Regions from separate parts of the Streptomyces sp. NPDC053560 genome, predicted to be linked through region 1. Evidence: riboswitches for the same ligand, from Rfam matches in the RefSeq annotation. Region 1 holds a riboswitch; the other holds the start of a gene.
What was found. Region 1 has a riboswitch for cobalamin ahead of ACIGQF_RS03180 (ABC transporter substrate-binding protein). Riboswitches for the same ligand answer to the same signal wherever they lie in the genome.

Region 1 (4,774 bases):
CGAAGGCGCATACGGCACCCACGAACGCACCGCCGGACAGCGACAGCGCTCCGCCCCCCACACCGAGTACGACGACCAGGACCGCACCGGTCGAGGCGCCGGACGAGACGCCCAGCACGAAGGGGTCGGCGAGCGGGTTGCGCAGCAGCGACTGCATGACCGCGCCGCACACGGCCAGCCCGGCGCCGCACACCGCCGCGAGCAGGGTGCGGGGGAGCCGCAGGTTCCACACGATCCCGTCCCGGATGGGGGTCAGGTCCCCGTGCCCCCAGCCCAGATGCGCCGCCACCGTGGACCAGACGTCACCGACCCCGATGTGCGCCGGGCCGATGGTGATGGCCACGGCGACGGACACGCAGAGCGCCGCGAGCCCGCCCGCCCAGGCCAGGGCCTGCCGCAGCCCGCGTATCGCGGCCGGTGCGGCGGGCCGCGCCGGGGTCACTTGTCGAGCCCGTGGCTGCGCAGCGCCGCCGCGACCTTCTCCACGGCCTCGACAGTGCGGATGGTGGGGTTCATCGACTGGCCGCTGAGCAGCACGTACCGCTTGTGCTTGACCGCGTCCATGTTCTTGGTGACCGGGTTCTCCGAGAGGAACTCGATCTTCTTCGCGGCGGTCTCGGCCGTCTCCGATTTGCGGGTGAGGTCGCCGATCACCAGGACGTCGGGGTTGCGGTCCGCGACGGTCTCCCAGTTGATCTGGGGCCACTCCTCGTGGGTGTCGTCGAAGACGTTCTTCGCGCCGAGCGCCCGGGTGACGGCGCCGGGGGCGCCGCAACAGCCCGCCATGTAGGGCGACTCGGAGTTGGCGAACCAGTACAGCAGCGTGACGTCGTGGGCGTCGATGCCGGCGGTGGCCTTCTTGACCCTGGCCTTCAGGCCGGCGACGAGCCGCTCGCCGCGCTCCTCGACGCCGAAGATCCTGGCCAGGTCGCGGACCTCGCCGTAGACGACGTCCATGGTCACCGGCTTCGTGCGGGAGCCGTCCCCGTCGCCGCCGTTGTCCTTGCCGGTGCAGTCGCTGGGGGAGAGGTAGGTCGGTACGCCCAGCTCGTCGAACTGTCCCCGCGTGGCCACCCCGCCCTTGCCGAGGGTGGAGGCGAACGACGCCGCGACGAAGTCGGGCTCGGTGGCCAGCACCTTCTCGAAGGACGGGCCGTTGTCGGCCAGCCGCTTCACCTTGGAGTTGGCCTTCTCCAGGCCCTTGAGCACCGGGTCGGTCCAGGTGGCGGTGCCCACCATGCGGTCGGCCAGACCGAGGGAGAGCATGATCTCCGTCGTTCCCTGGTTGAGGGAGACGGCGCGTTCTGGCGGGCCGTCGACGCGTACCTTCCGGCCGCAGTTGTCGAGGGAGACGGTCTTGCCGTTGCTCCCGCCCTTGGCGGAGCCCTCCGTCGGCGGGGCGCCACCGCCGCATCCGGCGAGCAGCGCGGTGGCCACCAGGAAAACGGCGGCACGGCGGGCGGGGCGCGGGAGCGGCACGGGGGTTCCTTCGGCGTCGAGGGCTCTTGCGCGAAGCCCGGTCTGCGGTGTTCCCCCGGCACGGCCGGTGCCGGAGGCCGCCAGCAGGTCTTCGGACTCGGGCTCACCCGGACGGAACGCCTTCCCGGACCGCGTACGCCGTCCAGTGGCCGATGCCCCGCCCGTCACCCTCACCGCTGCGCGTCAGTTCCGGATTCGCACCGGATTCCCTGACCCATACACGTGCACATGCACATGCAAGGTACGACTGGCTCCGGCAAGCTACCACAGGACCTTGTAGCCACCGCGGCGACGGCTGCCCCCCTCGCGTCTCCTCCCCCTAGGGGACGCCCCGTACATCTCCAGGGTGATCGGCAGCGCGGCCGTACATCCCGAGAGCGACCGGGATAACCGCAGGTGGAGTGACGTCCCAGGGCTTCCTCGGCACATAGCGTCGGTGCCTGACCGACGCAAGTGACCAGGAGGACCAGCGATGTACGGGAAGGCATTCGCTCCGGAGTATCAAGGGGAGCTGGGGGCGGAGTTGAGTGTCAACTCCTCGTACGAGGACGTGCTCGCCGCCGCGCGGCGGGCACGGGGCGCGGCCGACGGGCCGGGGGACGCCGCACGGGCAGCGCTCGCCGAGGCGGAGGCCGGACGGCGGCTCGGGAGGGTGGCCGAGGCCGAGGCCGCGTGGCGGGCCAGTTACCGGAGCGCGCGCACCGCGGGGGAGCCCGGCAGCATGGCGTGGGCGCTGTGGAGCGGCGGCACGCTCGCCCGCCAGTGCGGGCGGCTCGCGCTCGCGCGCCGGCTGCTCGCGGCGGCCGTCGCGTTCGCCGAACCGAGCGGCGACCGCCTCGCGCACGGGTACGCGCTGGCCGGGCTCGCGGAGACCGGCCGCATACAGGGGGACTACGAGGCCGTCGCGGAGCTGCACGAAGAGCTGCTGGCGCAGGCCAGGGCGCACGGCGAGGCGCGGCACATGGTGTGGGCGATGTCGGGGATCGCGCAGATGCACCGCAACACCGGCGGATACGTGAAGGCCCTCGCGCTGTTCGAGGAGTCGGCGCAGGTCGCCGAGCGGGCCGAGGACTGGCGGGGGCTGGCCTGGTCGCTGCGGGGCGTGGCCGACGTGCGGTCCGTGCTGGGGGAGACCGAGGAGGCGCTGCGGCTGCTCGGCCGGGGCGAGGCCCTCTGCCGGGAGCTGAACCTCGCGGGGGCACTGGCCTACAACCGCAAGATGCGCGGCAACGTGCTGTACCGGGCCGGGCGGTACGAGGAGGCCGCCGTGGTCTACAGCGGCGCGCTGGCGGAGTTCCGGTCGATGTCCGAGCCGCGGGGCACGGCCCTCTCGCGGCTGGGGCTGGTGAAGTCCCGGGCGCACCTGGGACGGCCGTACGACGAGGTGGCCGCCGAACTGGACGACATCGAGCGCGAGGTCACCCGGATCGGGCTGCGGCACGCCCGGGACATGGTCAGGTCCTTCCGCGCAGAGCTGTCGGCGGAAAGAACTGCCGTACCGGCTCCCGGTGCCACCACGCCCCGGTCTCCCGCAGTTCCCGCCAGTTCGTGAAGCGGTAGCGGTAGAAGTGGGCGCGTACGTGGCGGGGCGGCGCGTCCGGGAAGGGGTTCCGGCGCAGCAGCCGCACCGTGTCCCGGTCATTTTCGAGCAGTCGTTCGAGGAAGGGGCCGAACCAGCGGCTCGCGTAGCCCGGCGACAGCGCCGCGAACCACATCAGCCAGTCCAGCCGCAGGTGGTACGGGGCGAACGGGCGCGGCATCCGGCGCACGTCGCCCGGCTTGCCCTTGAAGTCGTACTCCCGCCACTCGGTGGCATCGGTGATCACCTCGTCCGCCGTGCCCTCGATGACCACCTCGTGCCGGACGCGGGTGACGGACCCGAAGGCGCCGTACGAGTTGACCAGGTGCAGCGGCTCGTACGAGGTGTTCATCCGCTGCTGCCGGGAGACCAGGTTGCGGGCCGGGCGGTAGCTGAGCACGAGGACGGCAACGGCAGCCGCGATGACCAGCACCTCGTACCAGAGCGGGGGCGGCGCGAGGCCGGCCGGCGGTCCGGCGAGGCCGCCCAGGCCCACCGCTGAGGCGTCCACGACCGACACGGCGATCACGATCGTCAGCCAGTTCAGCCAGGCGAAGTTGCCCGAGAGCACCAGCCACAGCTGGGTGACGATCACCGTCAGCGCCGCCCAGGTGGCCACCGGCTGCGGGGTGAGGAGGAGCACGGGGGCGAGCAGCTGGGCCACGTGGTTCGCGGCCGTCTCCACCCGGTGCACCGGCTTCGGCAGGTGGTGGAAGAACCAGCTCAGCGGGCCCGGCATCGGCTGCGTCTCATGGTGGTAGTCCAGGCAGGTCAGGTCCCGCCAGCACGGGTCGCCGCGCATCTTGATCAGTCCGGCGCCGAACTCCAGCCGGAACAGCAGCCAGCGCAGCAGCCACAGCACCAGAACGGGCGGCGCGGTGCGCGCGTTGCCCAGGAAGACCGCCAGCGCGCCGGTCTCCAGGAGCATGGTCTCCCAGCCGAAGCCGTACCAGGTCTGGCCCACGTTGACGATCGAGAGGTACATCGCCCACAGCACGGCCCACCACACCATCGACGCCCACAGCGGCACGGCGTCCGCCGCGCCCGCCAGCACGGCCGCCGACAGCAGCGCGCCCGTCCAGGCCCAGCCCGCGAAGAACCGGTCCGAGAAGCGCCAGTGGAACACCGAGGGGGCCTTGCGGAACGGCACCCGGCGCACGAAATCGGGCACCGGCGTCATCCCGCGCTCCCCGATCAGCGCCCTGAACTGCAACGCGGCCGAGACGAAAGCGATCACGTACAGCGCGGCCAGGGCCCGCTGGAAGACCAGCCGGCCCAGCCAGTACTCCGGTGCCGGGAACCACTCCACATGCCTATCCGTAGCATCGGTGCGTGCCCGCTGCCCACCGTGCGGTGCCCGTGTTGCCGACGGGCGGAGTCCGGGGCTCCGCGAGAGGGTTGCCGTCCGCCGCCGACGTGGCTGAAACGGGCCGTACGGGGGCGGTTTCTCCGTCCTGTAACCCTATCGACGGTAATTGCCGCGCGGCGGGGCACTCATGTCGTTAGGCTGAGCGGTGACGGACGTCCTGTCTGGGAGATGCCGACATCCTCGGCCCGTCGCGGGATGCGCCACGAACCATGGCCGAACTCCCGGTTGTGACAAACGGCGCCACCGCGTCAGTACCTCATCCCGTTGGCTAAGGAGTGCGTGGTGGCACCGGAACAGACGATCAGCAAGCAGCCCCGACCGAAGCAGGGCGAGCGCCAGGGGCGCAT
Region 2 (4,774 bases), on a different contig from region 1:
ACGGTCGGAGGCGCGCTCCCACTCCTCCCGCGCCCGGACGATGTCGTCGTGGCTGCGGCCGATGAAGTTCCACCACATGACGATCTCCTCCTCGAACGGGGCTCCGCCGAGCAGGACCGCGCGGGCGGTGTCGTCCGAGTCGTTCACCAGCGTCAGGGTGTCGTGTCCGGTCGCGAGATGGCCCAGTTCGGCCGGGCGGAGCGGGGCGCCGGCCATGCGGATGTGCCCGCGGTCGACGAGGAGGCCGTGCTCGAAGGCCGGGTCGAGGACGAGGCTGGCCGTGGCGCGGGGCGCGAGGGTGAGCTCCGCACCGAGCAGCGGTGTGAACGTCCGTACCGGGGAAGTGATGCCCGCGAGCGTGCCCAGGAACACCCGGATCTCGGCCCCGCCGACGCCTACGGGAGTGGGGACGTGGTGCTGGAAGTCCCGCTCCGCGTCGCGGTGCGCATCGGGCAGCGCCACCCACAGCTGCACGCCGTGCAGAACGGTGGTGCGCGCGGTGGAGACCTCCGAGTGGCTGATCCCGTGTCCGCCCGTCATGAGGTTCAGCTCGCCGGGCCGCACGAAGGCATGGCTGCCCAGGCTGTCGCGGTGCTCGATCTCCCCGCTGAACAGCCAGCTCACCGTCTGGAGCCCGGTGTGCGGATGCGGGGCGACATGCATGCCGCCGGACTCGGTGACGTCGTCGGGGCCGTAGTGGTCGGCGAAGCACCAGGCGCCGATCGTCGTCCGGGTCCGCTGCGGCAGCGTGCGGCGTACGGTCATCGACCGGGGCCCGCCCAGCGGGACGTCACGCGGGGCGAGGATCTCAACGTTGCTCATCAGGCGTCGCCTCCCTGCGACTGGCTGGCTCCGCCGCCCGGTTCTTCGAGGGGCTCGACCTGCACGACGCGGATGCCGCGGTCGGTGAAGGGGGTGACCTGGTCGCGGAGCGCAGTGCGGTGGGTGACCAGGGTCCAGCCGGGCGGCAGCGCCGCCCAGGCGTGGAAGGGAGCGCGGCCCAGCTTCTCCGTGTGGGCCAGTACGTAGACGTGCGCCGCCCGGCGGGCCATCAGCTCCTTGAGGCGGGTCTGGCGCTGGTCGGCCTCGCAGATCCCGCCGTCGGCCGTGACGCCGTCGGCGGAGAGGAAGACCCGGTCGAAGGTCATCCGCTCCAGCGCCGCCTCGGTCAGCGGGCCCACGAACGCCTGGCTGAGCGGGCGGAGCGTACCGCCCAGGCACTCCACGTGGACGGACTCGACGTCGGCCGGTTCGTGCAGCGCCGTCAGGCCGGTCGTCGCCACGGTGAGGTCCTTCGCAGCACGCAGTTCATGCGCCAGCGCACCCACCGTCGACCCGGCGTCGAGCAGCACTGTCTCGCCCTGCTGGACCTGTGCCGCCGCCCACCGCGCGATCGCCCGCTTCTGCGCGTACGCCTCGCCGGTGCGCTGCCGGAGCGAGGCCTCGGGGTGGGCGGTGAGCGCCATCGCGCCGCCGTAGGTCCGGGCGAGGCGGCCGTCGGCGGTCAGCCGGGCCAGGTCGCGGCGGAGGGTGGAGGCGGTCACGCCGCAGCGCTGCGACAGTTCCTCGACGCTGGCCAGGCCCGTGGTGTTGGCGAGCTGCAGGATCTCCTCCCGCCGGGCCCGGGATGCGGTGGGCGGCATCTGGTGTCCTTACCGGTTCGTCGGTTCAGCGGGCGGTGGCCATCTCGGCGGCCTGCCGCAGCGCCTCGATCATGCTACCGGCCTCGGTCCTGCCGGTACCGGCGATGTCGAAGGCGGTGCCGAGGATCGCGGCGGCCTTCCGCAGCCGCGCGGCGTCGCCGATCACCACGGGACGGCACCGGCCGAGCGTGCCGGGGTCCAGCACCGCGGGGACGATGACCTCGGGTCCGATGCCGGCGCCGTCGCCCATGGTGAGGCCGATGAGGGAAGGGGCTGCCGCGCGTTCACTGGATGACTCCTTGGCTTGACGCACGGGGGCCCGCCGGCCCGGCCGGGGCCGGAAGCGCGGGGCGGGCCGCGGGCGGTGGGGGCGTACCACGCTCATCACCACACCGGCGTACCGCGGCGTTTCCGTACAAGTCCGTGGATGACCGTGGCGCTGGTCGTCAGCGGCGTCGCCATCCTGTGCGTCGGCGTCTACGGAGTCCTGGAGACGGTGGGCGTGGTCACGGCCGGTTGAGCAGCACGGCCGCGCTTGCCAGCACCGACGGCCTGGCACTACTGTCGCCACGCCTTGGTAACGGGAAATCCGGTGTGATGCCGGTGCGGCCCTCGCCACTGTGATCGGGAAGTCCGGCTCCGGCCCTCGCGGGCAGCCACTGGGTCCTTGCGACCCGGGAAGGCGGAGCACGGGCGGTGGTACCCGTGAGCCAGGAGACCGGCCTCGGCACGTCAACCATCCACGAGGTGCTGGAGAGGGTCTGCTGAGCCATGCACATTGCCGAGGGTTTTCTGCCACCGGCGCACGCGGTCGCCTGGGGCGTCGCATCGGCGCCGTTCGTCGTCCACGGAGTCCGGTCACTCACCCGTGAGGTCAGGGAGCACCCCGAGTCCACCCTGCTCCTCGGCGCTTCGGGCGCCTTCACTTTCGTCCTGTCCGCGCTGAAACTGCCGTCGGTGACCGGGAGTTGCTCGCACCCCACCGGTACCGGCCTCGGCGCCATCCTGTTCCGCCCGCCGATCATGGCGGTGCTCGGCACCATCACGCTGCTCTTCCAGGCGTTGCTGCTGGCGCACGGCGGCCTGACCACGCTCGGCGCCAACGCCTTCTCGATGGCGATCGTCGGACCGTGGGCGGGGTACGGCGTCTACCGGCTGCTGCGCCGGTACGGCGTGCCGCTGATGGTCACGGTGTTCTTCGGCGCGTTCGTCGCCGACCTGTCCACCTACTGCGTCACCAGCGTGCAGCTGGCGCTGGCCTTCCCCGACCCGGGCAGCGGCTTCCTGGGCGCGCTGGGCAAGTTCGGCTCCATCTTCGCTGTGACGCAGATCCCGCTCGCCATCAGCGAGGGGCTCCTGACCGTCCTGGTGATGCGGCTCCTGGTGCAGTCCAGCAAGGGGGAGCTGACCCGGCTGGGCGTGCTCCTGAGCGGCGGGCGGAAGCAGTCCGCCGCGACCGCGGAGGCGGCCCGGTGAAGCGCCACACGAAGATCAACGCACTGCTGCTGCTCGCGGTGGTCGCACTCGCCGTCCTGCCGCTGGCCCTCGGCCTCGGCGACCACAAGAAGGAGCCGTTCGCGGGCTCCGACGCCGAGGCGGAGACCGCGATCACCAAGATCGAGCCGGACTACGAGCCGTGGTTCTCGCCACTCTACGAACCGCCCTCCGGGGAGATCGAGTCGGCGCTGTTCGCCCTCCAGGCCGCCCTCGGCGCCGGTGTGCTCGCGTACTACTTCGGGCTGCGCCGCGGCCGCCGGCAGGGCGAGGAGCGGGCGCAGGCACGTCAGGACGACGGGCACACGCCGGACAGCGCCGGGACATCGTCCGCCGAAGGGGCCTGAGCCCCGTGCTGCCGATCGACGCGGCGGCGCACAGCAGTCGCTGGCGCCGCCGCCACCCCGTGGACAAGGCCGTGCTCGGGCTGGGACTCACCGTCCTGGCGATCTCCCTGCCGCCCTGGCCGGGCGCCGCGCTCGTCCTGCTGACGGCGCTCGCGGTACTGCTCGGCCCGGCGGGCGTGCCCGGCCGCCGGCTGTGGCGCGCGTACCGGGTACCGCTGGGCTTCTGCGTCACCGGCGCGCTGCCGCTGCTCGTCCAGGTCGGCGGCGCGCACGGCTTCGTGTCGCCGGCCGAGGGCGGCGCGGTCCGGGCCGGTGAACTGCTGCTGCGTACCTCGGCCGCCTCCCTCGGCGTGCTGCTGTTCGCCTTCACCACCCCGATGTCCGACCTGCTGCCGCGGCTGGTGCGGGCGGGGGTGCCGGCGCCCGTCGTGGACGTCGCGCTGGTCACGTACCGGATGAGCTTCCTGCTGCTCGACTCCGTACGGCGGATCCGCGAGGCGCAGGCCGCGCGGCTGGGGCACACCACGCGGGCGGCCGCCTGGCGTTCGCTCGGCGGGCTCGCCGCGACCGCCTTCGTGCGCGCCTTCGACCGGGCGGCGCGGCTCCAGACCGGGCTCGCCGGGCGCGGGTACGACGGCACGCTGCGCGTTCTGGTGCCCGAGGCGCGGATCTCCGCGCGCTTCACGGCCGCGAGCGTGGCGGTGCTGGCCGCGCTGGCCGTCCTCACTCTCGTTCTGGAAAGGCCGCTGTCATGAGCGACTCCCCCGCCCTACTCACGCTGCGGGGCGCGTCCTTCGCGTACGAGGACGGGCCGACCGTCCTGCGCGACCTCGACTTCGATGTGCCCGAGGGGCGCGCGCTCGCCCTGCTGGGGCGCAACGGCAGCGGCAAGACGACGCTGATGCGGCTGCTCAGCGGCGGACTCGCGCCGCGCACCGGGCAGCTGGCGGTGGCCGGGGAGCCGGTGCGGTACGACCGCAAGGGGCTGACCCGGCTGCGGACCACCGTGCAGCTGGTGGTGCAGGACCCGGACGACCAGCTGTTCGCCGCCTCGGTCGCCCAGGACGTGTCCTTCGGCCCGCTGAACCTCGGCCTGACCGACGCGGACGTGCGGGCCCGCGTCGAGGAGTCGCTGGCGGCGCTGGACATCGCCGCGCTCGCCGACCGCCCCACGCACCTCCTCTCGTACGGGCAGCGCAAGCGGACCGCGATCGCAGGCGCTGTCGCCATGCGGCCCAGAGTGCTCATCCTCGACGAGCCGACCGCCGGGCTGGACCCGGACGGCCAGGA

Region 2: it holds a riboswitch for cobalamin, as region 1 does, so the genes downstream of both, ACIGQF_RS22635 (energy-coupling factor ABC transporter permease) here and ACIGQF_RS03180 (ABC transporter substrate-binding protein) in region 1, are expected to answer to the same signal.

The regions. Positions count from the first base shown of each region.
Region 1 is NZ_JBITXI010000001.1:783,735-788,508, reverse strand. It holds gene ACIGQF_RS03185 (FecCD family ABC transporter permease) at 1-442, opposite strand, end outside; gene ACIGQF_RS03180 (ABC transporter substrate-binding protein) at 439-1,479, opposite strand; cobalamin riboswitch at 1,544-1,746, opposite strand; gene ACIGQF_RS03175 (tetratricopeptide repeat protein) at 1,952-3,031, shown strand; gene ACIGQF_RS03170 (lipase maturation factor family protein) at 2,934-4,367, opposite strand; gene ACIGQF_RS03165 (hypothetical protein) at 4,710-4,774, shown strand, end outside.
Region 2 is NZ_JBITXI010000009.1:148,591-153,364, forward strand. It holds gene ACIGQF_RS22620 (pirin family protein) at 1-822, opposite strand, end outside; gene ACIGQF_RS22625 (DeoR/GlpR family DNA-binding transcription regulator) at 822-1,643, opposite strand; gene ACIGQF_RS22630 (hypothetical protein) at 1,669-1,893, opposite strand; cobalamin riboswitch at 2,180-2,385, shown strand; gene ACIGQF_RS22635 (energy-coupling factor ABC transporter permease) at 2,415-3,119, shown strand; gene ACIGQF_RS22640 (energy-coupling factor ABC transporter substrate-binding protein) at 3,116-3,484, shown strand; gene cbiQ (cobalt ECF transporter T component CbiQ) at 3,490-4,239, shown strand; gene ACIGQF_RS22650 (ATP-binding cassette domain-containing protein) at 4,236-4,774, shown strand, end outside.